Regions from separate parts of the Pseudoalteromonas sp. 120-MNA-CIBAN-0494 genome, predicted to be linked through region 2. Evidence: predicted binding sites of a transcription regulator. Region 2 holds the regulator's gene; the other holds the start of a gene.
What was found. Region 2 encodes FliA, which starts transcription of late flagellar genes. Its sites were predicted from a motif close to CTAAAGNTNNNNNNNNNNNNGCCGATA; they were not measured.
Positions count from the first base shown of each region.

Region 1 (16,978 bases), on a different contig from region 2:
TTAGGCGTACCGTTTGAAAGTAAACCAACTATACACCGTGCAGTAGGGTGTGAAGCATGTAACTTTAATGGTTATAAAGGCCGTACTGGTATTCATGAGTTATTAGTGGTGGACGAAACCATTCGTGAAATGATCCACAATGGTAAGGGCGAGCAAAGCGTTGAAAAATACATTCGCAAGCTCAGTCCAAGTATTCGTCAAGATGGCTGTAGCCGTGTACTTGCAGGTAAAACAACACTTGAAGAAGTATTGCGTGTTACCCGTGAGGAAGGCTAATAATGGCAGCGTTTGAATACCGTGCCTTAGATGGCCGAGGCAAAGAAAAAAAAGGCATTTTAGAAGCGGATACAGCAAAACAAATTCGCCAAATATTACGCGATCAAAAATTAACGCCGCTCGAAGTTGTACCCGCGGCGCAAAGTGATAAACAGGTTAAAGGCCAAAAAACGTCATTACTTGGCGGTTTGTTTAAACCTACTATATCAACCTCAGATTTGGCGCTTATAACTCGCCAGTTAGCAACACTCATTCAATCGGCTCTGCCAGTTGAGGGTGCGGTAATGGCTGTGGCTGAGCAATGTGAAAAACCACGTTTAAAACGCATGCTGATGTCGGTTCGCTCAAAAGTAGTGGAAGGGTATACCCTTGCCGACGGTATGAGTGAGTTTCCGCATGTGTTTGACGATTTATACCGCGCTATGGTTGCCGCAGGCGAAAAGTCAGGGCATTTAGACCAAGTACTAAACCGGCTTGCCGATTACACCGAACAGCGCCAATATATGCGCAGTCAAATAACGCAAGCTATGGTGTACCCCATTATTTTAGTGGTGTTTGCTATTGCAATTGTGTCGGTTTTATTAGGTACTGTAGTACCTAAAATACTTAAAACGTTTGAGAAAACCAAGCAAGTACTCCCTTGGACCACTGAGTGGGTAATGGCGGGAAGTCATTTTGTACAAAATTATTGGTTTATTAGTTTAATTGTAATAACGGCCCTAGCGATAGGGATTAAGCATGCTTTAAAACAGCCTAAAATTCGTTTTTGGTGGGATGATAAAATATTGCATATGCCCGGTATTGGTAAAGTAGCTAGAGGTATTAATACCGCTCGTTTTGCCCGAACTTTAAGTATTTTATCATCAAGCTCGGTACCGCTACTTGAAGGTATGCGTATTGCGGGTGGAGTGCTGATCAACGAAAAAATTAAAAAAGCTGTTGCCGATGCAGCCGATAGGGTAAGTGAAGGGGCAAGTTTAAGAGCGGCCTTACAGCAAACTAAATTGTTTCCGCCAATGATGCTACATATGATAGCCAGCGGTGAAAAATCTGGCGAGCTGGAGCAAATGTTAGAACGCGCAGCTAATAACCAAGATCGCGAATTTGAAAGTATGGTTAATGTATCGCTAAAACTATTAGAACCCGCAATGATCGCTTTAATGGCGGTTATTGTATTATTTATAGTAATGGCAATTTTACAGCCAATTATGGCAATGAATAAAGCTGTAGGGCTTTAACTTAAAAGTAAATTAATGGTTTAATAAACCATTGTTTAGTGTTTTTAGAATAATGAGGTAATTACGTGAATAAACAATCAGGTTTTTCTTTGCTAGAAGTGATGGTCGTACTGGTTATCATTGGCATGATCATGTCAATTGTGGCACCTAATATTATGGGTCAACAAGAAGAGGCCGCTATCGACAAAGCACACTTAGATATTCAGCAGCTTGAAGATGCAATGAGCCTTTACAAACTTAAAAATAAAAGCTACCCAAGTACCGAGCAAGGCCTAGAAGCATTGGTTAATAAAACCAGCATAGAGCCAATACCAAAACGTTTTCCAGATGGTGGCTTTATTAGTAAATTACCAGAGGATCCGTGGGGCAATACTTATCAGTTAATTAGCCCAGGAGAAATTGGTAAATTTGATATTTTTTCTTTAGGTCCAGATGGCCAAGCAGGCACCGATGACGACATTGGTAACTGGGATGAAGAAAAACAGTAATGGCCATCAATCGCGCAGTGTATTTATATACTAATATCCAGGGCTTACTATGCAAGTAAGCTCTGAGAGATTGCGTGCAAAAAGCCGCGGCTTTAGTTTAATCGAAATTTTAGTGGTATTAGTGATCATCGCTTTTGCCACAAAAATGGTGGTATATAGCTTAGAAGGCGGCGCTGAGGATGAGTTAGATACTCAAGCGCTTAGGCTGCATACCACCATTAATATGGCATCAGAATTTGCTATTTTAAACCAAGTTGAATTGGGTTTTCATATAGACAACAACGTATTTGAGTTTTTAGTTTTTGATGGTGAAAAGTGGGTAAGCTTTGTCAGAGAAGCATTATTTGAGCCGGTTGAATTTGATCCACGCTTTAAACTAGCGCTTAACCTAGACGACTTAGCTTGGGCGCAAGATAACTTACTCGAGCAAGCAAATTGGCGTGAGCTAATGAGCGGAGACGAAGACAGCTTATTGGAGCTTAAAAAGTTTAAAATTCCGCAAGTGCTAATACTATCTTCGGGAGAAGTAAGTGCATTTCAATTAACACTCGAATTAAAAGAGCAAAGCGAGCCGGTTTACTTTATTGAAGGCGAGTTTACTGCGCCAGTGAATTTACGCCGAGAGCCCGAATAATGCGCCAGTATAATAAAGGTTTTACTTTACTTGAAGTGCTAGTGGCATTGAGTATTTGTGCTATGGCAGGTATTGCAGCAATGCAAGCAACCAGTGAGCACATTCATCATCTATCTAGCATAGAAGAGCAAACTTACGCCTCATGGGTTGCCGAAAACATTATGGTAGAGCAGCGTACCAAAGGCGAACAATGGGAAGGGAAAGACGGCGTGCGCGGTAGTGAAGTTATGGCGGGTGTTGAATGGTTTTGGCGCCAAGATATAGGTAAAACCGCAGATAAAGACTTTGTAAAATTAACCATTAATATATTTAGTGATGAAAAATACGAACACTCAATATATGAGCTGGCAACTTATTTAAATAAAGGCAAAAAATAAGTGAAGCAACGCGGATTTACCTTACTTGAAGTGATGGTAGCCTTGGGGATTTTAGGCTTTGTTATTATGGCCACGCACCAAATACTAGATACCACTACCCGCGCCAAAGAGGCTTCGGATGATAAAATAGCCGAGCTAAATGGTTTGCAAACCACCTTTAGGTTAATGGATCAAGATTTTAGTCAAATGACCAAACGTGCTGTACGCAATGAAGCAGGCGATGTGCAAGAGCAGTATTTGCTAGCCGGACGCTATGTTTTAGATAGCCAATATGATGGCATTGGCTTTGTGCGCGACGGCTGGATAAATCCAATTAATTTATTACCACGCTCAGAATTACAAGCTGTGGGTTATCGCGTAATAAACGACAACTTGGAGCGAGTGTACCGGGTATATGTTGATCAGCTTGACAATATGGAGCCGCGTGTACAGGTTGTTTTAAAAAACATTGAAGAGCTAAAGTTTGAATTTTTAGACGATAAAAACGAATGGCAAGCTAAGTGGCAAATTAAAGCGCTCCCCAAAGCGGTCGCTGTTACGCTGCAACAAATAGAGGCAGAGCCAATTAGGCGAGTATTTTTAGTGCCAGGACAAGGTAAAGAAATTCTACCATCGAGCCCATCAACTGATGATGCACTGGCCGATGAAGGTAACCCGCAAGAAGGTGGGCAGTAATGGGGCTGCGTTCTTCTCGTGGAGCCGCACTTGTTATTGTGCTGTTTATTGTTGCATTAGCGGCCATTTTAGCCGTAGAAATGAGTGCTAACTTAATGGTGCAAGTGCAAAAAAGTACTAACTTACAGGGTCATCAACAAGCTAAGTGGTATGCCTATGGTGCAGAAGAGCTTGCCATAAAAGCGCTGATTAAAAGCAAAAGAGACGATCCTGACAAAACCACATTAGATCAAATATGGGCGCAGCAAGGCGATATACCTTACCCAGTTGATAACGGCACACTAAGCGGAAAAATAACGGATTTACAAGCATGTTTAAACTTAAATGCTATAGCCGTAGAACCAGATTTAAATAGTGCTAGCAAAACCAATCCAGCGCACAAGGCCTTGTTCGCATTACTTGAAAATATTGAAGATTTACCGGCACAAGAGTCAGAGGAAACCATGGCTGACAGTGTGTTTGATTGGCTAGACGAAAACAGCATTACATACCGTTCAGGAGCAGAAGAAGGGGAATACTTGTCGCGTCAATTTCCGTACATGACCGCCAATAGCTTATTTGCATCAACCTCAGAGCTGCGTTTGGTTAAAGGTTTTAACCCATTAGTAATGGAAAAAGTGCTGCCTTATGTTTGTGTAATACCTGGTAGCACTTTATTGTCTATTAATGTGAATACCTTAGCAGCAGAGCAAGCACTCATTTTAAGTACCCTTATAGATGAGCTAAGTGTATCGGGTGCTGAAGCTGTGATTGCTGCTCGCCCAGATGCAGGCTTTGAAAGTAAAGCTGCCTTTTTTGAACAAGTTCAGCAGCAAGGCGGGCAAAACGTCAAAACGGTAGAAAAATTGTTTAGTATTAATAGCGAATATTTTAAATTACAAACGCAGGCAAACTTTGTTGATCTGCGTTTTTCGATGACCACATTACTGCACGCCAAAGACGGCGACGTAACGATACTGGCGCGAAAATTTGGAGGCGTACAGTGACAGAAATACTGTTGATCCGCACGGGTCAAACCGAACAAGAGTTACTTAATTGGTTAATATACTCACCACAAGAACAACAAATAATAGCCAGTGGTGAGCTAGTTAATGCCAGTTATTTAAACGAACTGAGCGAAAAATCGCTAGGGCGCGAAGTCGTTGTATTATTGCCTTGTGACCAAGTGCAATTAAAAACGGTAATGCTACCGACTAAATGGAATCGTAAGTTAGAGCAAGCTTTGCCTTATATGCTCGAAGAAGATATAGCGTGCGATATAGATGAGCTATTTATTGCTGTAGGTGAGCCAGTGATGATTGGCGAGCAGCATGCTGTTCGTGTTGCTATGACCGACCGCGAATGGTTTGAGGCGTGGCTAGCGCTATTTGCAGAGCATAATTTATCGGTATATAAAATATTACCCGATGCTTTGTTATTACCCCCAGCAGATGAGGACACAGTAACGGCAATAGCACTTAATAATCAGTGGTTATTTAAACAAGGCCCATGGCGTATAAGTGCAGTAGAGACGAGCTGGTTAAATGGTTACTTAACAGCAATGGGTAATCCAGATGTAAAGCATTTTAGTCCGGCGACTCAGTTTCCTGAAACGGTAAACTTACAGGCTCAAACCAGTGATTACGACCTACCGCTGGCCTTATTTGCTAAGCAACTAGAGCATACTAAGTTTAATCTTCGCCAAGGTATGTATCAGCTTAAAAAGAAAAGCACCTTATGGTGGGGGTACTGGAAAAGTGCTGCCATTATTACCAGCGTTGCCTTAGTAGCGAGTATTACGATTAAAGCTATAGAGTTGCATCAGCTAAATACCCAGTTAGAACTTGCTAAAGCACAGGTAATTGAGCGCTACCAAAAGGCATTTCCGGGAACTAAGGTTCGCCCACACCTTATTAAAAACCAAATTAAAGGTGCACTGGCAAAAATACAAGATACCAGCGACGCTGGATTTTTAGAGTTAACCACAGAATTAGTGGGGGTGTTTTCGCAGGTAAGTAATTTTACCCCTGAAACACTGCGTTATGACAAAAAACGTAATGAATTACGTATGAGAGCACGCGCAAAAGACTTTCAAACCTTTGGTAAAGTTAAAGCCATACTTGAACAGCAAGGGTTAACGGTTGATCAAGGCTCGTTAAGTAACGATGGTGACTTTGTGGTTGGCGAAATTAAACTGCGAGGTGCAGTATGAAGCAGCAGTTAATTAAACATTGGCGCTCACTAAAAGAGCAAGAGCAGCAGTTAATAATCGTTGCGAGTGGTATTTTTATTGTGTTTATTTTAGTGATGGGCATTTTTAGACCCTTAAATAATGCAATAGCAAGTGCTGAGCAATCGCAATTAAAACAGCAAGAGCTACTAGTGTGGGTTGACGAAAGTATTGTAAAGCTCAAGGCCGCTGGTAATACACAAGTGGTTAATAGTCAAAACATTAGCCAAATAGTTAACGCCACCCGCGGACGCTATAAAATAAATATTAGTAAAATGCAGCCAAGTAATAACTCGCTACGTTTAACGCTCGACTCAGTAGAGTTTAATCAATTAATACTGTGGCTTGATGAACTGGTCAATCAACATGGTCTACGGGTCGAAAATTTAGATTTGAGCCGTGACGATGAGTCGGGCTATGTACGTGTTAGCCGTTTGCTATTAGAGAAGTAATGAATGAAAAAAATAATAACCTTATCCATTGTATTTTTACTTAGTTTTATTGTGTTTTGTATTATTAAGTTACCTGCAGCGGTGGCCATTGACCTAGCAAAACCTTATTTTCCTAAGCAACTTGAAGTAGGGCAAAGTGTTGGCACTATTTGGCAAGGGCAAATGATGCAAGTGCGCTACCAAGGTGAGCAATTAAATAATGTGCGTTGGGATGTTGCAGGGTGGGCATTATTTACCGGTAAGTTAAATGCCAATGTAAAATTTGGTGACCCACGTGAGCACAGTGATATATCGGGTTATGCAGATGTGAGCTTTGGTTTATTTAATAAGCAAGTGAAAGTAACCAATGGATTAGTGCGCTCAACAGTTGAAAGAGCGATGCAACGCATACAACTTCCGTTACCTGTAACCGCTAAAGGTCGTGTGATCTTGGAATTGGCAGAGTATACATCGGGCGCACCTTATTGTGAGTCACTGCAAGGCGAGATAGCGAGCCCTAATATTGACGTACAAGGTTTGAACGGTTGGTTTAATATAGGCCCGCTTGGTGGTAACCTAAGCTGTAAATCGGGCGACATAGCCATACTTATCGACCCAGATAACACCTTAGGGCTTGAAGCTGATGCAACCCTAAAAGCTAATTTTGACTTTAAAGTATCAGGCTATGTAAAGCCCGATGCCACGTTGCCAAAAGATGTACATGATGCGGTTAAGTTTTTAGGTCGTCCAGATAATCAAGGCCGTTACCCGCTCAACTTTTAATGTTTAATATAAAGAGTTTTAATGCAATTACCCCAATTTACTGAGCAGCACGCTAAGCAGCTCAGCACATTTTTAGACACCCAGTCTCAAGCGATGACGCTAACGCAAAGCCAAGGTTATTTATTTGGCGTAATTTGCTCTCCTGAGCCTCTAGACGTACATGAGTGGATGGCAGCAATTTTGCCTAATACAGCTAATAATGTAGATGAAGAAATGCTATTTTTATTTATGGCGTTATACCATCAAATTAGTGAGCAAGTATTTGAAGTAGGCTATAAATTACCAGCACAATATAATTACGAATTTTGCAGTAATTGGAGCGCAGGTTTTGTAACGGCAACAACGTCATATACTCAAAAGTTATTAAGTTCAACCGCGTTAGAGGCAGAATATAAACAAGCCCTCGAAAGTGCTCAAGCCACATTAAGCTTTTTTGCACTTGATGGGCAAACCATTAGCCAAATAGCGTTACAAAACAGTATTGATGAGCAGTTACTTTGCCAGCAGCAATATGAGCTAATGGGCGACTTTGCGCTAGGCTTTGCAGAGCTAGTGGAAATAGTCGCACTTAATAGTGGCTTGTATACAGATGAAGGATGGGAAGAGTAGTTTAGGCGCAGTAATGAGTTGAGCTTAAAATATAGCCGTGAAATAAATTTAAGCGCCTAGCTCTAATATAATATCAGTGCAGCCTTGCTTGCACTTAATCAGCCCTTTGCCCGGCTCGCTGGTGGCTAAGTCGAGTGTTAAAACCCCATTACATTGTTCGCACTTTAGCGTTTTACCTTGCGTGAGTTTTTTAAGCATATTACGTTGCTGGTGAAATGAGTCGCTGGCCTTTTTATTTAATCCAGAAAAGTCCATTATTTACCTCGCATGTGTTCTAGTGAGCCGGATACTATTTTACATACAGTGTTTAAGCGCTCATCATAAAAATATAGGTTTAAGTCGCGCTCACGGCAGTAGCGTAAGTGAAATAATCTTATTGAGTCATCGGTAGTAAATGTTTTTTCGGTGTACTCACGCTCAGATTCAGACAGTGTTAACTGCGCACTAATTTCGTTTTTAGCCATACTGGCAGTAGGGCTGCGATTCACTTTGCTCGCATCACTTAAAAAGTCAATACCATCGTTAAATAACCGCTCACGAGGTTCTTTCACCAAAGGGTGATCGACTGTGAAAAAGGCGAGGACTACTATTACCAAAATAATAAATTTTTTCATAGTTGGGTAAACTTTGATCCAAATAACATAAAATGATGCTGCAGTGTAATAAAATGCATTTGAAAAGCAAGTAACTAAAGTGAATAAATTATTAGCGATCTATGCCAGTAATTTTAGCCAATATTGTTATAATAGCTAACAGCAGTTAGATATTTCTGAAATATCTGAAAGTATTCAAGTCTTGTTATAAATATTATACGTAATAAGTACGTTATTACACTATAAGGTAAACCTTGAATATAGCTGAATTTTTATTTCCAAGCGGTGTTGAGGAACTTCGATGGACAAACAAATTAAAGTAAAAAATATACCAGTTGAAGTAAAGATTCAAAAGCCGGATCTTAGCGGGCAACAGGATCGGTTTAATCCACGTAATCGTATTTACGTGCGTGCTGTTAATGGCTTGCACCAACTTCTTAGGCAGCGAATTGGCTTTTTAGGTCTGTTGGCATTTATGCTGCTACCTTGGATAAATTTTAATGGTGAGCAAGCCGTTTTATTTGATTTAATAGGTCAAAAATACAACATTTTTGGTTTAACCCTGTGGCCGCAAGACTTTACCATACTCGCCTTTATTTTTATGTTGGCCGCGTTTGCTTTGTTTTTGGTCACTACATTTTATGGACGAGTGTGGTGTGGTTATACCTGCCCACAAACGGTGTGGACTTTTACCTTTATTTGGTTTGAAGAAAAGTTTGAAGGTACGGCAAACCAACGTAAAAAGCTCGACCAACGAGCAATGGACTTTGATAAGTTTTGGCGCAAAACCGCTAAGCACACCAGTTGGATTTTGTTTTCTTTATATACAGCAATTACATTTGTTGGTTACTTTACCCCTATTCGTGAGCTACTCCCTGACTTTGTTACCTTTAATGCCGGTAGCTATGCCTTAATGAGTATTATCTTTTTTGCTGCTTGTACATACGGTAATGCTGGGTGGATGCGCGAAATTATGTGTTTACATATTTGCCCATACTCACGTTTTCAGTCAGCCATGTTTGATAAAGATACCTATACAGTATCGTATGATGAAAAACGCGGTGAAAGCCGTGGCCCACGCTCGCGCAAAGTGGCACACCAAGATTTAGAAATAGGCGACTGTATTGACTGTAATTTATGCGTGCAAGTATGCCCAACCGGTATAGACATACGTAATGGCTTACAAGCAGAGTGTATTAACTGTGGCGCTTGTATTGATGCATGTGATGGGGTGATGGATAAAATGAATTATCCACGCGGACTTATTTCTTATACCACTGAGCGAAACTTAGAAACGCCAGAGAATAAAACCAACCCACTGCGGGCAAAAATTATTGGTTATATAGTGATCCTGGTTATTTTAACCAGTGCCTTGGTTGCCAATATTGCGCTGCGTAAAACGATGGAATTTGATATTATTCGCGATCGTAATCAGTTATATAGGGTTAATTTTGAAGGGTTGGTAGAAAACACCTACACCTTAAAAGTGATCAACAAAGCGCAGTATGAGCAAACCTTTACAATTAAAGTGCAAGGGCTCGATAACTTTAAGTACATAGGTAAACAAACGTTTAGGGTTAACGCAGGGCAATCGCACAATGTGCCTTTATCACTGGTTATGGATCCGTATGACTTAAAAGCGCCAATGACAGAATTTAACTTTGTGCTATCGCCGGTAGGCGAGCCCGACAATCAAATATCACAGTCGAGTAACTTTTTTAAAGCGCGGTAAAGTTTAACAAAAAGCGGGGTGTTCCCCGCTTTTATTTTATATAAGAAGTGTATGAGTAAATTTAGCTTTATTGATTTAACACCAGATCTAATTCTTGATGCCATAGAAAGTGTTGGTATTTATGTTGAGTCTGGTTTATTGGCATTAAATAGTTACGAAAATAGAGTGTATCAATTTGTAGCAGAAGGCGGAAAACGCTACGTTGTTAAGTTTTATCGTCCAGAGCGTTGGAGCGAGGAGCAAATACAAGAAGAGCATTACTTTGCCTTTGAGTTAGCAGAGGCCGAAGTACCGGTTGTTGCGCCAATGGAATATAACGGGCAAAGCTTATTTGAACACCAAGGCTATTTATTTACTTTATTTCCAAGTGTTGGCGGGCGTTTATTTGAAGTCGATAACTTAGATCAACTTGATGTACTAGGGCGCTTAATTGGCAGAATGCACCAAGTTGCTAAAACAAAACCATTTACACAAAGGCCCACCCTAACCTGCGAAGAGTACTTACATACAGCAAAAGTTCATCTGCAAAAAAGTAACTTAGTACCTATGGGATTAGAAACTGCTTTTTATACCATTTTAGATTTGGTTATTAAGCAGGCGCAAGCACAGTATACCAATGTAAAAACGATACGTTTGCATGGGGATTGCCATGCTGGCAATATATTATGGGCAGGCGATGCGTTAATGTTTGTTGATTTAGATGATAGTCGCCAGGGGCCACCCATTCAGGATCTATGGATGATGCTAAGTGGCGATCGACAAACGCAGCTGTTACAGTTAGATACCTTAGTAACCGCCTATGAAGAATTTTGTGATTTTGATCACTCACAGCTTAAGTTGATCGAACCACTTCGGGCTATGCGTATCATCCATTACATGGGGTGGGTTGCAAAACGATGGAGCGATCCGGCTTTTGTGCGGAACTTTTCATGGTTTGCCGATGACAAATACTGGGAGCAACAAATTTTAGCACTTAAAGAGCAGCTTGCCGCATTGCAAGAAGCACCGTTAAAATTATTGCCATAACATTTTATTCAAAAATATGTACAACGAGAGACTAATGCTTAAAAAATTAAAACTGAGCCTACTACTTCTTTGTCTACCTTTTGCAGCACTTGCAGCAAACTTTGAAGTAGGTAATCAATATACAGTTATCGATATCGAAAAAAGTACTACACCACAAGTTACCGAATACTTTTCGTTTTATTGCCCGCATTGTTTCAAGTTTGAACCGGTTGCACACGCAATTGAAGAAAACCTACCTACAGGTGCGGTGTTTATAAAAAATCACGTTAACTTTTTAGGCGGCGTATCACCACAAGCACAAAGTAACTTGAGCCTAGCTTATTTAGTTGCTAAAAAGCACGGACAAGTAGATACGATTACAGACAAGATTTTTAAAAGTATTCATGTTCAGCGCGCACCACTGACTGAAATTAAAGATCTAAAAAAATTATTAGATATAAATGGCATTAGTAGCGATACATTTGATCAAGATATTGCCAGTATGCCAATTATTGCAGCTGAACAAGCAATGCAAGATAAACAAAATAAATACTCAAAATTAGGTGCGTTAACAGGCGTTCCTACTTTTATTGTAAACGACAAATATAAAATCAATCTAAATACCATCAAGAGCCAAGAAGAGCTTGATGAGTTAGTTTCATTTTTACTCGCACTATAAAATATTGGAGCCATATAATAATGATAAAATTAGTTAAAGCAGGTTTGCTTGCTGTATTACTACCTTTTGCTGCAACAAGTTTTGCAGCAACCTTTGAGGAAGGTGTGCATTATGAGGTTGTGTCTGAGCGCGCAACTAAAAAACCAGAAGTGAAAGAGTTTTTCTCATTTTACTGTCCTGCATGTAATAACATGGAGCCACTGGTAGCCGAAATTAAACCAATGCTTGATAAAGGCGTAAAGTTTAAAAAGAGCCACGTTGATTTTGTTGGTGTACGCGATACCGAGCATCAACAAATGATTAGCCAAGCGTTAGCAACGGCTGAAGTGTTACCACAAAAAGATAAAATTATTGCGGCTATCTTTAGCCACATTCATACCAAGCGCGCAAATTTTAATGAGCTAGCCGACGTAAAAGATGTGTTTGTAGCCCAAGGCGTTGATGGCGATAAGTTCGATAAGTTATTTAAAAGCTTTTCGGTACGTACATTAAGCTCAAAAATGAAGCGCGACCAAGACTACTTTAAAGAGAAAGGTGCATTGCGTGGCGTGCCTACTTTTATCGTAAATGGTAAGTACAAACTACTTCTAGGCCGCGAATCGGGTATTAGCGAACCAGCAGATATCACTAAATTAATTAACTACTTGGCAAGCAAGTAAAGTTAATCCCATAAAAAAAGCTCCTAAGGAGCTTTTTTTATGGGTAATTTTTAGCTGGTAATTTTAAATATTCTTTTTTTGTAAAAATACACCCGACTCAATATGGTGCGTATAAGGGAATTGATCAAAAATCGCAAAGCGTTTAACTTCATGGGTGCGGGTTAAGTGATCAAGGTCGCGCTCTAGTGTCTCTGGGTTACACGAAATATAAATAATACTTTCGTAATTTGCTACTAAGTCACACGTTAGAGTATCCATACCGGCACGTGGCGGATCAACTAAAATGGTTTGACAATTGTAGCTGTTTAAATCTATACCTTCTAAGCGAGAAAAACTACGCTCGCCATTCATGGCTTGAGTAAACTCTTCGCTCGACATGCGAATAATATCTAAATTGGCAACTTTGTTTTGCGCTATATTGTACTGCGCTGAGTGTACCGACGACTTTGATATTTCGGTTGCCAGCACTTTATTAAACGAACCCGCTAACGCGATAGAAAAGTTACCGTTGCCACAATAAAGTTCAAGTAAATCATTTTTAAGTGGCTTACATAAGTCTTGCGCCCACTCTAGCATTTTAATATTTACTTTGGCATTTGGCTGGGTAAAGCTGTTTTCTACCTGCTGATATATTAGTTCTTGGCCATTCACGTTTAAGCGTTCGGTAACGTAGTCATCACCAAGCATTTCTTTTTGTTTGCGGGCACGGCCAATAAAGTCAATTTTATACTTATTGCTTAACTTTTCTTTAAGCGCGTTAATTTCACTCAGCCAATGCTCATCAAGTGGCTTGTGATATAACAGACTCACTAAAATCTCACCGCTTAGCGTAGATAAGTAATCAATCTGAAATAGTTTACGACGCAAAATTTCACACGACTTTAAATTATCAATCATTACTTGCATCACTTCACCTACCAAAGGAGCGGCAGGGTCAAAGCTATCAACGCGAATTTTGTCTTTAGTTTGTTGATCAAACATTATATGAAACAGATCGTCACCATCGTGCCATACTCTAAACTCAGCGCGTTGGCGGTAGTTAATCGGCTCTGAGCTAAATACCTCAAGTTTATCCACACCAAAACGTTGAAATTGGGCAGCAATACGCTGTTCTTTTTCGCTTAACTGCGCATCGTACTGTGTGGTGTCTATTTTAATAACTGCCATTAACGCTATAACCTTATCTTTGAGAGCTGTTTATCGGCGCTATTGTAGGGAGCGAGATGTATTTGTCTAGTTTTGATGAAATATATATTGGTTTTTTTTTGAGCATCTAGCTACAGAAATAACTTACAGTGCCGATAAGTAAGGCAAGCATAGATAGGAGTCGGATCATGAAAATCGGTAACTTTGGCTTTGTTCCAAACCACAATATTAATAAATACGGTAATAAAGGGGCTTTACAGCAACCTACAATACAGTCGCCTCAAGATAACTATCAGCAGCGCGGTAAAGAACTTGCTGCCAAAGTGCTCGGTGACAAAATGGCTCAAGCTCTTGGCTTACCGATAAGCGAGCCGAAAAAAGATAAACCGCTTTTTGATTTTGATGAAATCGTTAAAAACGTTTTAGACTTCGTTACCAGTGCAGTACGTAAAGCAAAAGCCAATGGTGCCGACGATGAAAAACTCAAAGGTATGTTAGGTGATGCTCGAAAAGGTGTGCAAATAGGGATTGATGACGCGGTTGATGAATTAAAAGGCAATGGCGTGTTTAACGACGATATCGCACAGGGTATTAATAAATCTAAAGAAGGCATATTTAATGGCCTGGACAAATTTGAAGACGATTTATTTAATCCTAAACCCGCCAGTGTCTCTGTTAGCCAAGCTAAGTATGCAAGTTTAAGTAACAAAGCAGAATATAAATTTACTACCGCCGAAGGAGACGAAGTGAGTATTAGTTTTGCTGATGCTTATGAGTCACAATCAGCCAGTCGTTATCAGCAAAATGGGAATAGTGAATCTTTTGTAAGTGAGTCGTCGCAGTCTCGTGAGTTGTCATTTTCTATGTCGGTTAATGGCGATTTAAATGAGAATGAACAAAAGGCGATTAATGAGCTAATGGCTGACTTACAAAGTGTAAGTAGCACCTTTTTCAGTGGTGACTTAGATAAAGCATTTGAAGAGGCGCAAGCACTAAGCTTAGGCAACGAACAGCTGGTGGCTTTTTCAATGGATTTACGACAAACCAAAACAGTCGCTACAGTTAAAGGTTACGAAGAGTACAAGCCAGTTCCTGAAAAAGCAGTAGCTGATAAATTAGCGCCGTTTAACGACGACTTAAAAGCTGTGTTTAATAAAGCCACAGAGCTGGGCATACAAAACCAGTTATCGGGTATTGTGCAGTGGTTAAATCAAGATCAAGCAGAAATAGATAAATTGGTAGATTACACCAAAGCTATGTTCGAAAACCTTAATCAATTAAATGCAGCAACGGACGAGCTAGCCAATCAACAATAGTTGTACTACTAAACTACTTTCTTTTATAAAAATCACATGGCAAACTGCCGTTCTTAACTTAGAGTAAGGACAGTAGTTTGTCAGCGCACATAATGGTTTTTGATTCAGGTATTGGTGGTACTACGGTACTTGAACATATTCAGCAAAGTATTCCAGATGCGCAATACAGCTATTTTATGGATAATGCGCTATTGCCATACGGCGCTCAGTCACAGCAAACGATTATTAACCGCTTATGCGCACTCATTCACTTTATTAACCAGCAAGCGCTTAATGTAGATTTAATTGTTATTGCATGTAACACCGCCTCTACTTCTGCGCTTGGGGCAGTGCGCCAAATTACTACTATTCCTATAGTGGGGGTGGTACCGGCGATAAAACCTGCTGCGCAACTTACACAATCTAAACATATCGGCCTACTGGCAACTCCAGCAACTATATCAAGTCCCTATACGCGCACACTCATACAAGAACATACCAACAATATAGCAGTTAGCTTATATAGTAGCGTTGAACTAGTTACTTTAGCCGAGCGTCTGTTTTTCGAACAAAGTTTAGATACAACTAAACTGCACCAAGAACTCGATCGTTTAAACATAGATCAGTCTATAGATGTATTAGTATTAGGCTGTACGCATTTTCCTATTTTGGCAGAGCCGATTAGTCAGTACTTTAATAGGAAAGTGCAGCTACTTGATTCAGGTGCAGCGATTGCTAAGCGAGTTCATTACTTAATTAGCCAGCTTAATTTAACGAATAACAATATTGCAGATACAAAAAAGCCGCTGCAATATTATGCAACGGCTAGTGTGAGTAGTAAGTTAGCTGTAAAGCTAGTTACACTGATTGATCCGGCTCAGAACGAAGAGCGTTAGAATCATCTTCTTGTTTTTGTTTTGCTTCACGTACCTTTAAGGTACGTTGTTGGAACTCGCTATCGTTTAACTGCGCTATTGCATTGTCGGCATCAGCTTGCGCCATTTCAACAAAACCAAAGCCACGACGCTTACCTGTATTTTTGTCCTTTAATAAGCGAACGTTGAACACTTTGCCTTGCTCTTCAAATAAAGCACGTACCACACCTTCGTTTGCACGATAAGGAAGGTTACCAACATAAAGCGTTTTGGTTTTTACTTCGGCTTCTACTACACCGTCAGACGACATCGCAGCAATAACAATACCACCAATGAGCAAACCAACAGCAAATAGTAGTGCAGGGTCTAACTCTAGGCTTTCAAGTGCGAACTTAACTATAACAAAACCAACAACAGCAAGAATAACTGAGAGGATAAAAGATTTTTGATCGGGTAATTTCATTTTGATCTACCAATAAACAGGAAATAAACATTAATTTAACATTGTGAACTTGCTATCTTAACGCCTTAATTCAACATAGCAATAAAATTTATAGTAAATAATATAAAACAGGGTGAAAAAGCATCGTTTTATACATGTTTTTATCATGTTTCACTTGCTATCGATTACATTTTGTTCGAACAGTAAAAAGATCTAAAAAAAGGCTTGATCTGTTTTCGGATCTCCCTATAATGCGACCCCACTGAGAAGGGAAACGCCGAAGCATAGCAAGGCAGCAACTACTTAGAGAGTTAAATAAAACTTCGGTTTTAAATCTTCCAAAAAGAAAGTTTAAAACAAAGTGTTGACTCGAAAAATAAAGGATGTATTATACGCATCCCTTGAGACGCTAAAGCGACTCAAAACGTTCTTTAACAATATAAAGCAATCATCTGTGTGGGCACTCGTACAGATTGAGTTCTAACAGCCAAGCTTAGTTCGCTAAGTAAGGCAAACAAATTAGAGTCTCAATTGAAACTGAGTGACCATATGTTATTAAAAGATTCAGCCTTGAGCTGTTTTGATTTTACTTTTTTTAAAAGTAAAAATAATAACGCACAGTCAATTCGTTTTTGGCAACAAAAACAAAAAATTCAGAATTCATTGAGCTGTCGAAAGACATAAAACTTTTTAATTGAAGAGTTTGATCATGGCTCAGATTGAACGCTGGCGGCAGGCCTAACACATGCAAGTCGAGCGGTAACAGAAAGTAGCTTGCTACTTTGCTGACGAGCGGCGGACGGGTGAGTAATGCTTGGGAACATGCCTTGAG
Region 1 is NZ_JBEOOE010000006.1:123,103-140,080, forward strand. It holds gene gspE (type II secretion system ATPase GspE) at 1-276, shown strand, start outside; gene gspF (type II secretion system inner membrane protein GspF) at 279-1,514, shown strand; gene gspG (type II secretion system major pseudopilin GspG) at 1,580-2,002, shown strand; gene gspH (type II secretion system minor pseudopilin GspH) at 2,052-2,636, shown strand; gene gspI (type II secretion system minor pseudopilin GspI) at 2,636-3,013, shown strand; gene gspJ (type II secretion system minor pseudopilin GspJ) at 3,014-3,688, shown strand; gene gspK (type II secretion system minor pseudopilin GspK) at 3,688-4,674, shown strand; gene gspL (type II secretion system protein GspL) at 4,671-5,879, shown strand; gene AAEY55_RS06660 (type II secretion system protein M) at 5,876-6,349, shown strand; gene AAEY55_RS06665 (type II secretion system protein N) at 6,353-7,111, shown strand; gene AAEY55_RS06670 (UPF0149 family protein) at 7,133-7,720, shown strand; gene AAEY55_RS06675 (hypothetical protein) at 7,769-7,975, opposite strand; gene AAEY55_RS06680 (hypothetical protein) at 7,975-8,334, opposite strand; gene ccoG (cytochrome c oxidase accessory protein CcoG) at 8,615-10,045, shown strand; gene AAEY55_RS06690 (serine/threonine protein kinase) at 10,097-11,071, shown strand; gene AAEY55_RS06695 (thiol:disulfide interchange protein DsbA/DsbL) at 11,106-11,729, shown strand; gene AAEY55_RS06700 (thiol:disulfide interchange protein DsbA/DsbL) at 11,750-12,388, shown strand; gene trmA (tRNA (uridine(54)-C5)-methyltransferase TrmA) at 12,452-13,555, opposite strand; gene AAEY55_RS06710 (DUF5610 domain-containing protein) at 13,723-14,850, shown strand; gene murI (glutamate racemase) at 14,928-15,725, shown strand; gene AAEY55_RS06720 (RNA-binding protein) at 15,688-16,167, opposite strand; partial or broken rRNA gene AAEY55_RS06725 (16S ribosomal RNA) at 16,838-16,978, shown strand, end outside.
Region 1: the regulator FliA is predicted to act here: its motif matches at 13,666-13,692, upstream of AAEY55_RS06710 (DUF5610 domain-containing protein).

Region 2 (14,310 bases):
TGAGTTAGCTCTTCATTTTGCTGTTCAACTTCAAGTACTCGCTTACCAATACTTAATAACCCAGTGCGCAACTCTTGTACCTCACTGCGTAAAATATTAATTTGCTCAGCCGAGTCTTTAAATTGCTGCAGCTGAGAGGTAAGCTCACTTGCATAGCTGCTTTTAAATAGAATGATCATCGCCAATGCTATAAGGGCAACAGCTAACGCTATAATTGCTAAACTGAGTAATAACATAATTTTTAGTAGTAAAGCTTATAAATCGCTCAACTCATCCCATTCGTCGTCACTAAGTAGCTTATTTAAATCAACTAAAATAAGTAACTCGTTTTCGCGATTACACACACCCTGAATAAACTTAGCGCTTTCTTCTGTGCCTACATTCGGCGCACTGTCTATTTCTGAGCTTCGCAAATAAACCACTTCAGATACGCTGTCGGCTAAAATACCAATAACTTGCTCTTCAGCTTCAATAATTAAAATTCGCGAATTATCTGTTGCATCCGTACCGGCTAAACCAAAACGGGCACGAGTATCAATAACCGTAACCACATTGCCACGTAAGTTAATAATACCAATCACGTACGAAGGTGCACCAGGTACAGGGGCTATTTCAGTGTAGCGTAATATTTCTTGCACTTGCATTACGTTAACACCGTAAGTTTCGTCTTCTAACTTAAACGTTACCCACTGTAGTATTTCATCATTATTATCTGCATTTTTATTTGCTGACAGTAACTTATCTTGGTTCATGCTGTTTCCCCGTAATGGTCATTACTACTGACGGCTGTCTAGGCCTTTCTCTAATAATGCATTTAAATTATTTACATCTATTAAAGCGCACATTTTTTCTTTAATAACACCGGCAAGCCATGGGCGCTTACTTTGGTTTGTACGCCATTTTACATCTTCTTTACTCAATGTAATGTTATTTATTAGCTTTTCTGCCAATAATCCCCACTGACTGTCGCCTAGTGTAATTAAATACTTATAGTTAAGTGACGCCTCTAACTTTTCGTCATACTTCTCTGGCATAACCCAACGTGCGGTATCAACCACATTAAGTTTTTCATCTCTATTGAGCATAACGCCTTTAAACCACTTTGGTTTACCAAATAAATGATTTACTTCACTTAATTCATGTATACCGCCTAACGCTTTAAGCGGCACAGCTAGCGTTAATCCTGCCACTTCAAAAAATAAGGCTTGAAACTGCCCGTCAAAATAATCAGCTTGGCTTTGTTCGGCTAATATTTGCTCGGCCGACAGTGTTTGCTCAGCAGAGGTAACTAGGGCTTTGACTTCTTGCGCTATCGGCTTTTTAATAATTTCTGGCACAACTTGCTCAAATACTGGCGTACTTTGTGTGCTCTGCGCTTCTAAATCTGGGTGTTCAGTTTTTTTATCCGTTACTTGCTCAAGTAATTTTGCAACGGGTTCAAGATTATCTACAGGCTCGTCTTCGCACAATAACGCGCCTAGATATTGAGTCATTACTTTTTCATTAGCAAATAATTGCTTACTCATTGATTAACCTTGTTCTATTAAATAATCGAGCAATGCCTTGTAGGCATATACCCCGCGAGACCGTGGACAAAATTCACTTGGAACTTGTTGCGCTAAACTGGCGTCTCTAAATTTGGTATCTACCGGAACAACGCCCGGCCACACTTTATCAGTATAAGTATTTTGCAGTGTTTTATATGCCTCTAACGAGGCTTTCGTGCGCTTATCGTACATGGTGGCAATTATAGTATATTCATAGCTTTTAGCTTGAGATGTTTGCATTAACTGCATAGTACGCATCATTCTGTCGAGCCCCTTTAGCGCTAAAAACTCGGTTTGTACCGGCACTAAAATGCGTTCACTCGCAGCTAGCGCATTAACCATTAATACGCCAAGTACTGGGGGGCAATCGAGGATTGCATAGTCGTAATATTCGCTTATTTTTGCAAGCGCTTTTTTTAATATTAATCCCATGCCGGTTTTATTGCCCATACTTCTATCTAGGGTAGCAATAGCCATAGTGGCGGGTAATATATCTAAGTTTTCAATACTAGATGGACATAATGCTTGGAGTATTTCTTCGCTTTGCATGCTAGTTCCGCGTACAAAAATATCGTATACGCTAACCTCTAAATCCTCAGAATCAATGCCAAAGTAATAGGTTAATGAGGCATGAGGATCGGTATCAATCAATAATACGCGCTTACCTTGAGATGCTAAAATACCTGCAAGGCTAACCGCGGTTGTGGTTTTCCCTACTCCACCTTTTTGATTTGCTACAGTCCAAATCTTCACATTGCATCCTAATTACAGTTCATTTCGAGTCGATATACGAATACCGCCATGGGGTAAACGAATTATTTTTATTGTATTATCGTCAGAGGGTAATTCTGCTTCAGGCTCAGGTTTAACGACTACTTGTTGCGGCTCAACGCTTACTACTTCTGCTGTTGGTGGCAACCCATATTTAGATAGGGCAATAACTACTTTGCGATTTTCAGCACGCCCTTGCTTAGTATCGTTAGTGGCAAAAGGAGAATATTGACCATATCCCTCAATCGCCATTCGCGCTGAATTTATACCTAGCCTTTCAAGCTCAACTAAAACGGCTGTTGCACGCGCCACCGACAACTCCCAATTCGAGCGGTACATTTCATTACCTATGGTTTGGTTGTCAGTATAGCCGCGTACTCTAATATAGTTATCTACCGGAGCAATTATATCTTTAATTATTTTAACAACTTGCTTAGCTCGAACTTGCGCTACACTACTGCCACTTGAAAATAGCATGCCAGAACTAAGCTCAATGATCAGCCAATCTTGGCTGAGTTCTAAACTTGCTTCACCATCGCGTATTTCATCTATTAATGACGATTGCAGCTTAGCCAACAAACTATCGAGTGGTTTGCCAAGGTGTTTTTGCTCAATATTACTGGTATCGCTTTGTCCGTCCAGCAGCTTTGGCCCGTGTTCTTCTTTTAAAATACTTTCGCCGTAGAGCACTTCTTGCTCTGGGGTTACTCTGTCTGTCAATATTGCGTCGCCATTTACCCCAGTTCCTTGCTGCGAATGTTGACGGGCTGACTTATCAAATACATAACCAATCGAATCGGACAGCACTTGAAATTTCTCTTCTTTGTTAATTGCTATTGCGTACAAAACCACAAAAAAGGCAAACATAATCGTCATATAATCAGCATAAGACACCAGCCAACGTTCTGTGTGTTGACTTTTAGTAGTGGTGTTGCGCAAGCGACGACGTAACATAATAGCTGCTACTCAACCACGACATTTGGGCGGTCAACCCGATAGGCTTCAAGCTTTAATTCAATGCTTACTGGGCTTTCGCCTTGGCTTATTGCAATTACGCCCTCGGCAAGCATTTCGTGATAAAGCATTTTTTGCTCAACCCGTTGCTTTAACTTATTAGCCATAGGTAAAAATAATAAATTAGCTAAACCCACGCCATAAATAGTTGCTATAAAGGCAGTGGCAACACCGGCTCCAAGCTTTTGCGGATCTGTAATAAACGACATTGCCTGAATAAGACCAAGCACGGCCCCTAAAATACCTATGGTCGGACTATAACCGCCCATAGCTTCATAAACACGACTTGCCTCTAGCAGACGTTCGCGCTCTAACAGTAAATCTATTTCTAACGTATCGCGCAGTTTTTGATCTGAGCAACCATCAACTAATAATCCAAGCCCTTTTGCAGCATAGGCATCTGGGTGGGTAAGCGCTTCGTTTTCAAGGGCTAAATAACCTTCTTGACGTGCTTTATGTGACCATCCTTTTACTTGCTCTATGGCATCTTCAATATTGTATTTAGGCGATACAAAAACCCAGTGCGTAATTTCTAGCATCTTTTTAAAAGTACTGGCTGATGTTTGTAACATTACAGCACCCAATGTGCCGCCCAGTACAATGATCAACGCAGGTCCGTTAAATAATGCCGATACCACACCGCCCTCTAACGAGTAACCTATTGCAATGGCGCCTAAGCCAATAAGTAAACCTAGTACGGAAAGCTTATCCACAGCCCACCTCTGTCTTTAAACGTATTGCTACTTCATCTAATGGCAAACTTTCGCTCGCTAAACCAGCATTAGCAATTGCTTGTGGCATACCATAAACAACACAACTTTTTTCATCTTGTGCCCAAATGGTTGCCCCTGATTGTTTAAGCATACGAGCGCCTTCACGCCCATCTGCGCCCATACCAGTTAATACTATAGCTAATACATCACCTTGATACGCTTTAGCGGCACTGGCGAAGGTTACATCAACGCTTGGTTTGTAACTAATGCGCTCGCTGTTATCTTCAAAAACTCGTAGTGTTCTACTTGCCCCACGACCATCAATCATCATTTGCTGGCCACCCGGTGCTAAGTAAGCCACACCTGCTTGCAGTCGATCTCCTTGCTGCGCTTCTTTTACCTGAATTTTACACAAACTATTTAAGCGTGCCGCAAAAGCCGGAGTAAACGCAGCAGGCATATGCTGAATTAACAATATAGGATGCGGAAAGTTAGCAGGAAGCTGAGTTAATATAGTTTGCAACGCAACAGGTCCACCGGTTGATGTGCCAATTGCAACTAGTTGATAGTGCTTGCCACTCGCGCGCTTTGTTACTATTGCACTGCGACTAGTTACTGGCGAATTATTAAAGCTTCGCTCTGGTTGTGCTACTGTTGTTGCTGTTTTATTTGTTTGTGCAAACCTTGCTGCTAATGCACTTGGCGCTGAAGTAGGTGTAAATAAAGGTTTGTTTATACTAGAGGGTCTAGGGCTAGCAACACGTCTAATACGTTGGCGGCCAATTTCTTTTACTTTGCTTTGCAGCAGCTTAATGGCATCTTCATTATTGCGAGCAATGTCTTCAAATTTTTTCGGTAAAAAATCCATAGCACCAGCATCAAGTGCATCTAAAGTTGCAGTTGCACCGGAGCGAGTTAACGAAGAAAACATTAAAATTGGCGTCGGGTTACTGGCCATAATTTCTTTTACAGCACTTATACCATCTAACACCGGCATTTCTACATCCATAGTGATCATATCAGGACGTAAACTAGCTGCTTTCTCTACAGCATCTCGGCCATTTACGGCAAAGCCAATTACTTCAATCTCGCTATCTAATTCAAGAATCTCACTCACTCGACGGCGAAAAAAGCTCGAATCATCAACAACTAAAACTTTAACGGCCATTTTGCTCTCTTATTTTTATTGTGTAGACGTATAAAGTATACGTCTACTTTATTATTTACCTGCGTAGTGTTTTAACATACTCGGTACATCTAATATAAGTGCAATACCACCATCCGAAGTAATAGTGGCACCTGCCATTCCAGGCGTACCTTGTAATAAAGCGTCTAACGGCTTAATAACCACTTCTTCTTGACCAATTAACGAATCAACCACAAAGCCAACTTGTTGTGTACCTATTTGCACAATAACCACATGCCCTTGCGCTTTACGGCTTGTACGATCGGCACCTTTCACTAGCCAATGCTCTAAATAAAATAAAGGCACTGCTTTTTTACGAACAATAATAGTTAACTGACCATCAACCACATTCGTTTTAGTAAGGTCCAAGTTAAATATTTCACTTACCCCTGCTAATGGTAGTGCAAATGTTTGCTCACTCACTACCACCATTAAGGTAGGTAAAATAGCCAAAGTTAACGGTACTTTAATTTCAAGTATAGTGCCCACACCTAGTTCTGACTCTATGCTAACCGAGCCATTTAACTGGGTGATTTTAGTTTTAACCACATCCATGCCAACACCACGACCAGAAATATCAGATATTGCTTCTTTGGTAGAAAACCCTGGCGCAAATATCAGGTTGTAAGCTTCGGTGTTAGACAAACGGCTTGCTTGCTCTTGATCAAGCACACCTTTTTTAATTGCTATTTGTTTTAGTTTTTCAGCATCCATACCTGCGCCATCATCTTTAATGGTAAGCAAAATATGATCCCCCTGCTGCGAAGCAGAAAGCGTAACGGTACCTGTTCTCGGTTTACCCGCAGCTTCACGATCATCTGGCATTTCTATACCATGATCAACCGAGTTACGTACTAAATGCACTAATGGATCGGCCAGTGCCTCAACTAGGTTTTTATCTAAATCGGTTTCTTCGCCAACCAGCAATAAATTAATATCTTTATTTAAGGTACGTGCTAAGTCGCGAACAACACGCGGAAAACGGCCAAATACTTTTTTGATTGGCTGCATTCGCGTTTTCATTACCGCGCCTTGCAAATCAGCTGTAACAACATCTAAGTTAGATATTGCTTTACTCATAGATTCACTTTCTGAACTGGTGGCTAAACTCACTAAACGATTACGTACTAATACAAGCTCGCCCACCATATTCATAATTTGATCAAGGCGTTTAGTATCAACCCTTACTGTTGTTTCAGCTTGTGCAGGCGGCGCTTTTTTAGCAACTGGCGCAGCGGTATTGGTATTAGCACTTGCTGCTACAACAGCCGCTTGTGGCTGCTTAACTTTATCAACTGCTACTGGTGAGACTTTAACTACAGCTGCTTTAGGAGCCGTAACTTTATTTACAGGTGCAGGTGTTGACGCGCTTTCTTTAGATTTTGGCGCCGCTCCCTTGCCATGCAGCTCATCTAGTAAAGCTTCAAACTCATCGTCACTTATTTCATCATCGTTAGTGCTAGCAGCCGGACTTTGAGCTGCTTGAGGTTTTGGAGTTTTATTTACCGCACCAAAACTTCCTACTCCATGAAGCTCATCTAATAAGCTATCAAATTCATCGTCGGTAATATCGCCACTTAAGTCGCTGCTATTACTTAATGACTCTTTTATTGCAGGGCCTTTACCTTTGCCATGAAGTGCATCAAGTAAGTTTTCGAATTCATCTTCGCTAATTTCATCAATATGCGCATCGTTTGCTGTAGCGTTTGTTGCTGCACTGGGTGCATCAAACAACTCATCAAATGCAAAAGGGTCATCATCTAAATTAGCATCTTGCGTTATTACTGGCGCAATAGTGTCACCACCAAGCTCTTCTTCTGTGGGCGGTAAACCTAATTTATGTAATATTTCGAGTAACTGAGGATCGGCAGGCTCTGGTTGCTCACGATTTTTAATCGTAGCAAACATTTCATTAATAGTATCAAGTGCTTGAAGTATAACATCCATTAGCTCAGAGTTAACCGTTCGCACTTTTTGGCGCAGTAAGTCAAACACGTTTTCTGCGCCATGGCAGGCATCTACCAGCTCTGACATCGCTAAAAAGCCCGCGCCACCTTTAACAGTGTGAAAGCCTCTAAAAATAGCGTTCAATAATTCAGTATCTTCTGGGTTATTTTCCAGTTCAACTAATTGTTCAGATAAAAGCTCAAGGATTTCTCCAGCTTCAACTAAAAAATCTTGTAATATATCTTCATCGACTTCAAAGCTCATGCAGTTACTCTCCTATTAGAAGCCCAAACTTGATAAAAGATCATCAACTTCGTCTTGATCAGATACAACATCATCACGCGATTCTTTATCAATAATAGGGCCTTCTGGGCCTGCTAATGCTTGTGCGGCAATCGAGTTTTCTGTTTTTTGTTGCTCTTGGTTATCGTTTTCATCTTGTGCTGCAAACGCAGTTAACAGATGAATTAAACTTTCTTCAACTTCGCGTACCAGCTCAATAACACGGCGAATTACTTGCCCGGTTAAATCCTGATAATCTTGAGCCATTAACACATTAGTCATTAATACTTGCAACTCATCGGTTTTAAGATGCGAGCTGTTCATAAATTTATCAATGCTATGACACAATGTTTTAAATTCACCAAGTTCAAGATCGCGGCTCATTAACCGATCCCAGGTTGGCTTGATATGCGAAATATCATCAGCTAATTGCTGGGCTAAAGGCAGGCTCGCTTCAACCGCATCCATGGTTTTGTTGGCGGCATTTTCTGTCATTTCTATGACATAGTTAAGTCGCTTTTTAGCATCCGGAATTGCATCAGTGGTTAAATCTGTTATGCGGGTGTCAAGCTCAAAACCCTTTAAAGACTCGTGCAACTGGCGCGTTAATTTACCTACTTCTGCAAACAAATATGATTGTTCTTGAGAAGCAGTTTCTAAAATTAACTGATCAGCTTTATGTTGCTCACCGTTTTCTAAAAAAGTGACCAGCTGACGTGCTTGCTCTAAAGTAATCTGAGGCGCAGCAGGTGCTGACATAAGCCTCTCCCCTTATTAACCTAAGCGTTCGAACACTTTTTCTAATTTAGTTTTTAATGTACCCGCAGTAAATGGCTTAACAATATAACCATTAACACCTGCTTGGGCTGCTGCAATAATTTGCTCTTTTTTAGCTTCTGCAGTAACCATTAAAACCGGAAGATGCTTTAATTTGTCATCTGCGCGTATTGCTCTTAACAAGTCAATACCTTGCATGCCCGGCATATTCCAATCTGTTACTACAAAGTCAAATGATTGATTTTGCAACATAGGTAAAGCAGTTGAGCCATCATCTGCTTCTAAAACATTGGTAAACCCTAAATCACGCAATAGGTTTTTAATAATACGTCTCATCGTTGAAAAGTCATCAACAACAAGAATTTTTATGTTTTTATCCAAAACATCCTCCAGTGAGGCCTAAACCTGTATTTACTTACTTCTAATTTATCCAGTCATTGATTTTTGCTTTTAGCTTAATCATCGCCTGACCATGTATCTGACTTACACGCGACTCACTTACATCGAGTATCTGTCCAATTTCTTTTAAATTCATTTCATCGTTATAGTACAACGAAAGCACCATTGCATCTCGCTCTGGTAGGGATTTAATTGCACTTAATAAAGATTCATTAAACCTTTCATTTTTAACATTATTAAAGGGTTTGTCTAGTGCTAAATCGTGCCCAACAGGTGTTATAACATCCTCATCAATACCTAAATCTTCTATTCCCAAGATTTTACTGGAATTAACATCGGTTAAAATATGATGATATTGCTCTAGTGTAATTTCAAGCTTTTGGGCAACTTCACTGTCTGTAGGTTCACGATTCAGGCTGCTTTCTAATGCTGAAATAGCTTCTATAACCTGGCGGCTTTTACGATGTACTGAGCGAGGAGCCCAGTCTCCACGGCGCATTTCATCAAGCATAGCGCCCCGAATACGAATACCCGCAAAGGTTTCAAAACTAGCGCCTTTAGTGGCATCAAAGTTTTTTGACGCCTCTATTAATCCTATCATTCCTGATTGAATTAAATCATCGAGTTGTACACTAGGGGGTAAACGAGCAATTAAATGACATGCTACTTTTTTTACTAATGAAGCATGCTTTTCAACAATCATATTTAAATTTTGTGTTGATTCATATCCCATAGCTCTATTCACCAATGTAGTCATAGTTAGCCGTTAACGAGTTTCTCAATGAAAAATTCTAAATGACCCGAAGGCTGGTTCGGTATTGGCCACTTTGTTATTCTTGTTGCTAATGTTTTAAAGGCAAGTGCAGCTGGAGAACTAGGAAACAGTTCAACAATTACTTTTTGACGACGTGTTGCTTTGCGCATATTTTCATCATAAGGAACGGTTGCAACCAGCTCCATTGATATATCTAAAAATCGGTCTGTAACCTTTGATAGCTTTGCAAATAACTCTTGCCCTTCGCGTAATGAACGCACCATGTTGGCAACAATTTTAAATTTATACACGCCATGTTCGCGGCTTAATACTTTGATCAGTGCATAGGCATCGGTTATTGAAGTTGGCTCGTCACATACCACAACCAAAACATCTTGTGCAGCGCGAGAAAAACTCAGCACCATATCCGATATACCGGCAGCGGTATCAACAACTAATATATCAAAATCAGTATTGAGTTCGCTAAAAGCACGAATAAGCCCAGCATGTTCTGCAGGCGACAACTCAACCATACTTTGTGAACCCGACGTCGCTGGTACTATTTTGATCCCAGCGGGGCCTTCTACTAGTATTTCATCAAGCTCACATTCGCCAGATAACACATGCGATAAATTACGCTCAACACGTAGTCCAAGCATTACATCACAATTGGCTAAACCCAAATCGGCATCAAGCACTAACACTCTATTGCCTTGCTGGCCTAAAGCGATCGCAGTATTTAACGATACATTTGTTTTTCCAACGCCACCTTTACCGCCAGTGACGGCGATAACCTTAACGCCGTTATTATTATTTTTGCTCATTTTACGCAGGCCGCTTGCTTGATCTAATACTGTGTTAATCATACATCTCTACTGTGCTCGACGCCACTGATTGGTGTCGTGAATGTTGTACTTTTGTTCTCTTTAAATATAATTGCTCAGCTTTTTTCACTAGTTTTTCTGCATTTGCAACTCGAATATCTTCAGGTACTCGTTGACCATTAGTAAGATACCCTATTGGCAGGCGATTTTGAATCGCAATACTAATTATCTCGCCTAAACTTAATGATTCGTCGAGTTTAGTGAAAATACAACCGCTTAACTGTACTTTTTTAAAGTGTCTTACGGTTTCTTGTAACACATTTATTTGCGCAGTGGCACTTAATACTAAGTAATTACGAATATCCACACGCTGATTACGCATTAAGGTATTTAGCTGCTCAGTTAAACGTAAATCACGTTGGCTCATACCTGCGGTATCTATAAGTACTAAGCGCTTGTTACGTAAATGATATAACACTTCAGCCAGTTCGTTCGCATCTTTAACTTGTTTAACCCCACAGCCTATAATACGGCCATATGTTGCAAGCTGCTCGTAAGCACCAATTCTGTAAGTATCGGTAGTAATTAGCGCTACTTTATCAGCACCATATTTTTGTGCACCTAATGCTGCGAGCTTAGCCACTGTAGTGGTTTTACCCACACCGGTTGGGCCAACTAATGCGTAAACACCACCTTGGCGCAAAATTTCGTTATTCGTGGTTTGCATCTGATCTTCAACCATAGTTAACAGCGCTTTCCAGCCCTGCTGACGCGGAACATCTTCAGGTACAAAACAAGCCATTTGCTCAGCAACTTCTTTATCGATTCCCATGCCTACTAAGCGGTCAATCATGCATGCGCGCGTTGGGTCACGGCGCGCCATATCTTGCTGCATTAAACCCGACACTTGGTGCTCTAATAACTGGCGAATTGCGTTCATTTCTTCACGCATTGTGCTCATTGCTTCACTTTCGGTATTTTTAGTCGTGTGTGTCTGCGCAACTGGCGTGTCTAATTCATCAAAATCACGGTCTAGGTCATCAAAACCTAAGCTGTCAGCTTGCGTTTGTGGGCGTGCTTGCGCGGCTTCTTCACGCGCAAACATATTTGTAGGGCGTTGTTTAGCGACCGGCTCTTGATAATGCTCTGAGGTATCTATACCTGATTGCGAAAACATTGAAGCCAATTCTGCTGAACGTGGACGCGGCGACTGGCGCTCTAATAATGCTTGTAAGCTGTCGGCTACTTTTGCTTGTGGCTCAGGTCTAGCACGCTGTGGCTCTGGTTTTACAAAGTTATGCATGCTTTGCGAGTGGGCAGAATGTGCCGTACGCTGCTGCAGCGGCACACTTTGTTGTGGCGCGGCGGCTTTAGGGGCTGCTTTGTCATAATCAACCGCTGCGACAATTTCTACGCCGTTTGCGAGTTTTTTATTAGACATAATAACCGCATCAACACCTAGCTCATCTTTAACTTCTTTAAGTGCTGTGCGCATATCTTTAGCAAAAAAACGTTTAATCTTCATGGTTCAACCCCTTTAAAATCTTATTGTTGGCCTACTGAGCTAACAATCTTGATCTGCCTTTCGTCTGGTATCTCTTGATAAGACATCACTCGCAATCCTGGAATGGTGTACTTAACAAAACGAGATAACACAGTGCGTAACATTCCTGACGTTAACAGTATTGAAGGTTCACCGGCCATTTCTTGATTTTGATGCGCTTCGTTTAATGACACTTGAAGTCGCTCTGCAAGTCCTGGCTCTATTCCGGCACCTTCGTCGCCTGCATTTTGTAATGACTGATGCAACATCTGTTCCAACTCAGGCGCCAAGGTTATGACAGGGATTTCTGAAGACATGCCCACTGCATCTTGAACTATTAATCGACGCAGTGAAATACGTACCGCAGCGGTTAAAACATCTGGATCTTGGCTACGCGGGCCATACTCTACAAGGGTTTGTACTATTGAGCGCATATCGCGAATAGCTACACCTTCGTTTAATAAATTTTGTAAAACTTTAACTATGGTAGTTAATGGCAATACATCAGGCACCAAGCCTTCTACTAACCTTGGGTGACTTTTTGCTAGCATATCTAATAGATTTTGTACTTCTTCGTGGCCTAATAATAACGCCGCATTATTGGTGAGTAATTGGCTAATATGAGTGGCAACCACAGTCGCCGAATCAACCACGGTATAACCAAGCGATTGCGCTTCATCTTTTTGATCTGGCTTGATCCACACCGCATCTAAACCAAAAGCCGGATCTTTAGTTTCAATCCCTTTTATAGGACCAAATACTTGCCCCGGATTAATTGCCAATTCGTCGCCGTGTTTTAGTTCGCCTTCGCCACTTGATACGCCCATTAAGGTAATTCGGTATGCATTTGGGTCTAGTTCTAAGTTATCGCGTATATGTACCGGCGGCACTAAAAAGCCTAATTCTTGAGAGAGCTTTTTACGCACGCCTTTAATGCGGTTTAGCAATTCACCACCTTGGGATTGATCAACCAATGGAATAAGTCGGTAACCTACCTCTAAACCAATTACATCAACTTGCTGCACATCGTCCCAGCCTAACTCTTTTTGCTCTTGCTTATTGGCAATGCCTGTACCTACTGTGCTGCCATTAGCGGTTTCCTCTGCAAGTACTGCTGCCGCTTTTAATTTATTTTGTTGAGTGTAGTAAGCTAAATAACCTAATAGTGCGCCCAAGCTTAAAAACGCTACGTGTGGCATACCAGGTACTAAGCCCATAATGATTAAAATGCCTGAAGCAATAAATAACGACTTTTCGTTACCGAGTTGTTTCTTAAATTGATCGCCCATGTTGTGCGACTCATTTTGACGCGTTACAACAATAGCAGTACCAATAGAGAGTAATAATGAAGGGAGTTGCGCAACTAAGCCATCACCTATGGTAAGCAAGGTATAAATTTCCATGGCATTGCCAAAGCTTAAATCGTGTTGGATCATGCCAACAAATAAGCCACCAACAATATTAATAATTAATATAACAATACCGGCAATAGCATCGCCTTTTACAAATTTACTGGCACCATCCATAGAACCATAAAAGTCGGCTTCGCGGGTTACTTCTTCGCGGCGCTCTCGGGCTTGCTCGGCGCTAATAAAGCCCGCATTCATGTCGGCATCAATTGCCATTTGTTTACCCGGCATAGCGTCTAGGGTAAAACGCGCCGACACTTCAGAAATACGCCCAGCACCTTTAGTAATTACCACAAAGTTTATGATGATCAAGATTAAAAACACCACTAAACCTACTGCATAGTTACCACCAATAACCACAGAGCCAAAGGCTTCAATTACTTTACCGGCAGCATCACCACCATTGTGGCCCTCAAGTAATACTACTCGGGTGCTGGCAACGTTAAGTGCCAAACGCATAATAGTGGCGATTAGTAACACAGCCGGAAACATACCAAACTCAAGTGGTTTCATGGTGTATACAGTTACCAGTAACACCACCAAAGCAAGGGCAATATTAAAAGAAAATAATATATCAAGCAGGAACGGAGGAAGAGGTAAAATGACCATACCCAGCGCAGCAAGTACCATTAATGGTGTACCTACGCCTTTGGCATACTCTTTTTTATCTTTGTTAAATTGTTGTAATACCGCTTTAAATCCCATAACCCTACAATTTCAAAAAATTGACACTACTTTGAAATTGCAATAACTATTCCAAGTTATAGGTTATTTAAATTAATACTGATAATCGTCAGGAATAGGCAGTTTTTTATTAAGTTTGGTGGGGCGTTTTCCGCGCCCTTTATTAAAGCGCTTAAGCTGAAACACATAAGCTAATACTTGCGCAACTGCGGTAAATAACTGATCCGGAATTTGCTCCCCCACTTCTGCAGTATGATAAAGCGCTCGAGTAAGCGATGGCGATTCTAAAATAGGCACTTCATTACCAATCGCTATTTTACGAATTTGCATTGCCATTTCATCAATTCCTTTGGCAACTACTATAGGTGCTCCGGCACGTTCGGTGTCGTACTTTAAAGCCACAGAGTAATGGGTAGGGTTAGTTACAATAACATCGGCATCGGGCACATCTTGCATCATA
Region 2 is NZ_JBEOOE010000004.1:52,189-66,498, forward strand. It holds gene AAEY55_RS04645 (DUF2802 domain-containing protein) at 1-236, opposite strand, end outside; gene AAEY55_RS04650 (chemotaxis protein CheW) at 255-752, opposite strand; gene AAEY55_RS04655 (CheW domain-containing protein) at 777-1,526, opposite strand; gene AAEY55_RS04660 (ParA family protein) at 1,530-2,300, opposite strand; gene AAEY55_RS04665 (flagellar motor protein MotB) at 2,313-3,272, opposite strand; gene AAEY55_RS04670 (flagellar motor protein) at 3,281-4,045, opposite strand; gene AAEY55_RS04675 (chemotaxis response regulator protein-glutamate methylesterase) at 4,038-5,213, opposite strand; gene AAEY55_RS04680 (chemotaxis protein CheA) at 5,265-7,442, opposite strand; gene AAEY55_RS04685 (protein phosphatase CheZ) at 7,458-8,219, opposite strand; gene cheY (chemotaxis response regulator CheY) at 8,235-8,618, opposite strand; gene AAEY55_RS04695 (RNA polymerase sigma factor FliA) at 8,659-9,369, opposite strand; gene AAEY55_RS04700 (MinD/ParA family protein) at 9,396-10,256, opposite strand; gene flhF (flagellar biosynthesis protein FlhF) at 10,249-11,739, opposite strand; gene flhA (flagellar biosynthesis protein FlhA) at 11,760-13,871, opposite strand; gene flhB (flagellar biosynthesis protein FlhB) at 13,944-14,310, opposite strand, start outside.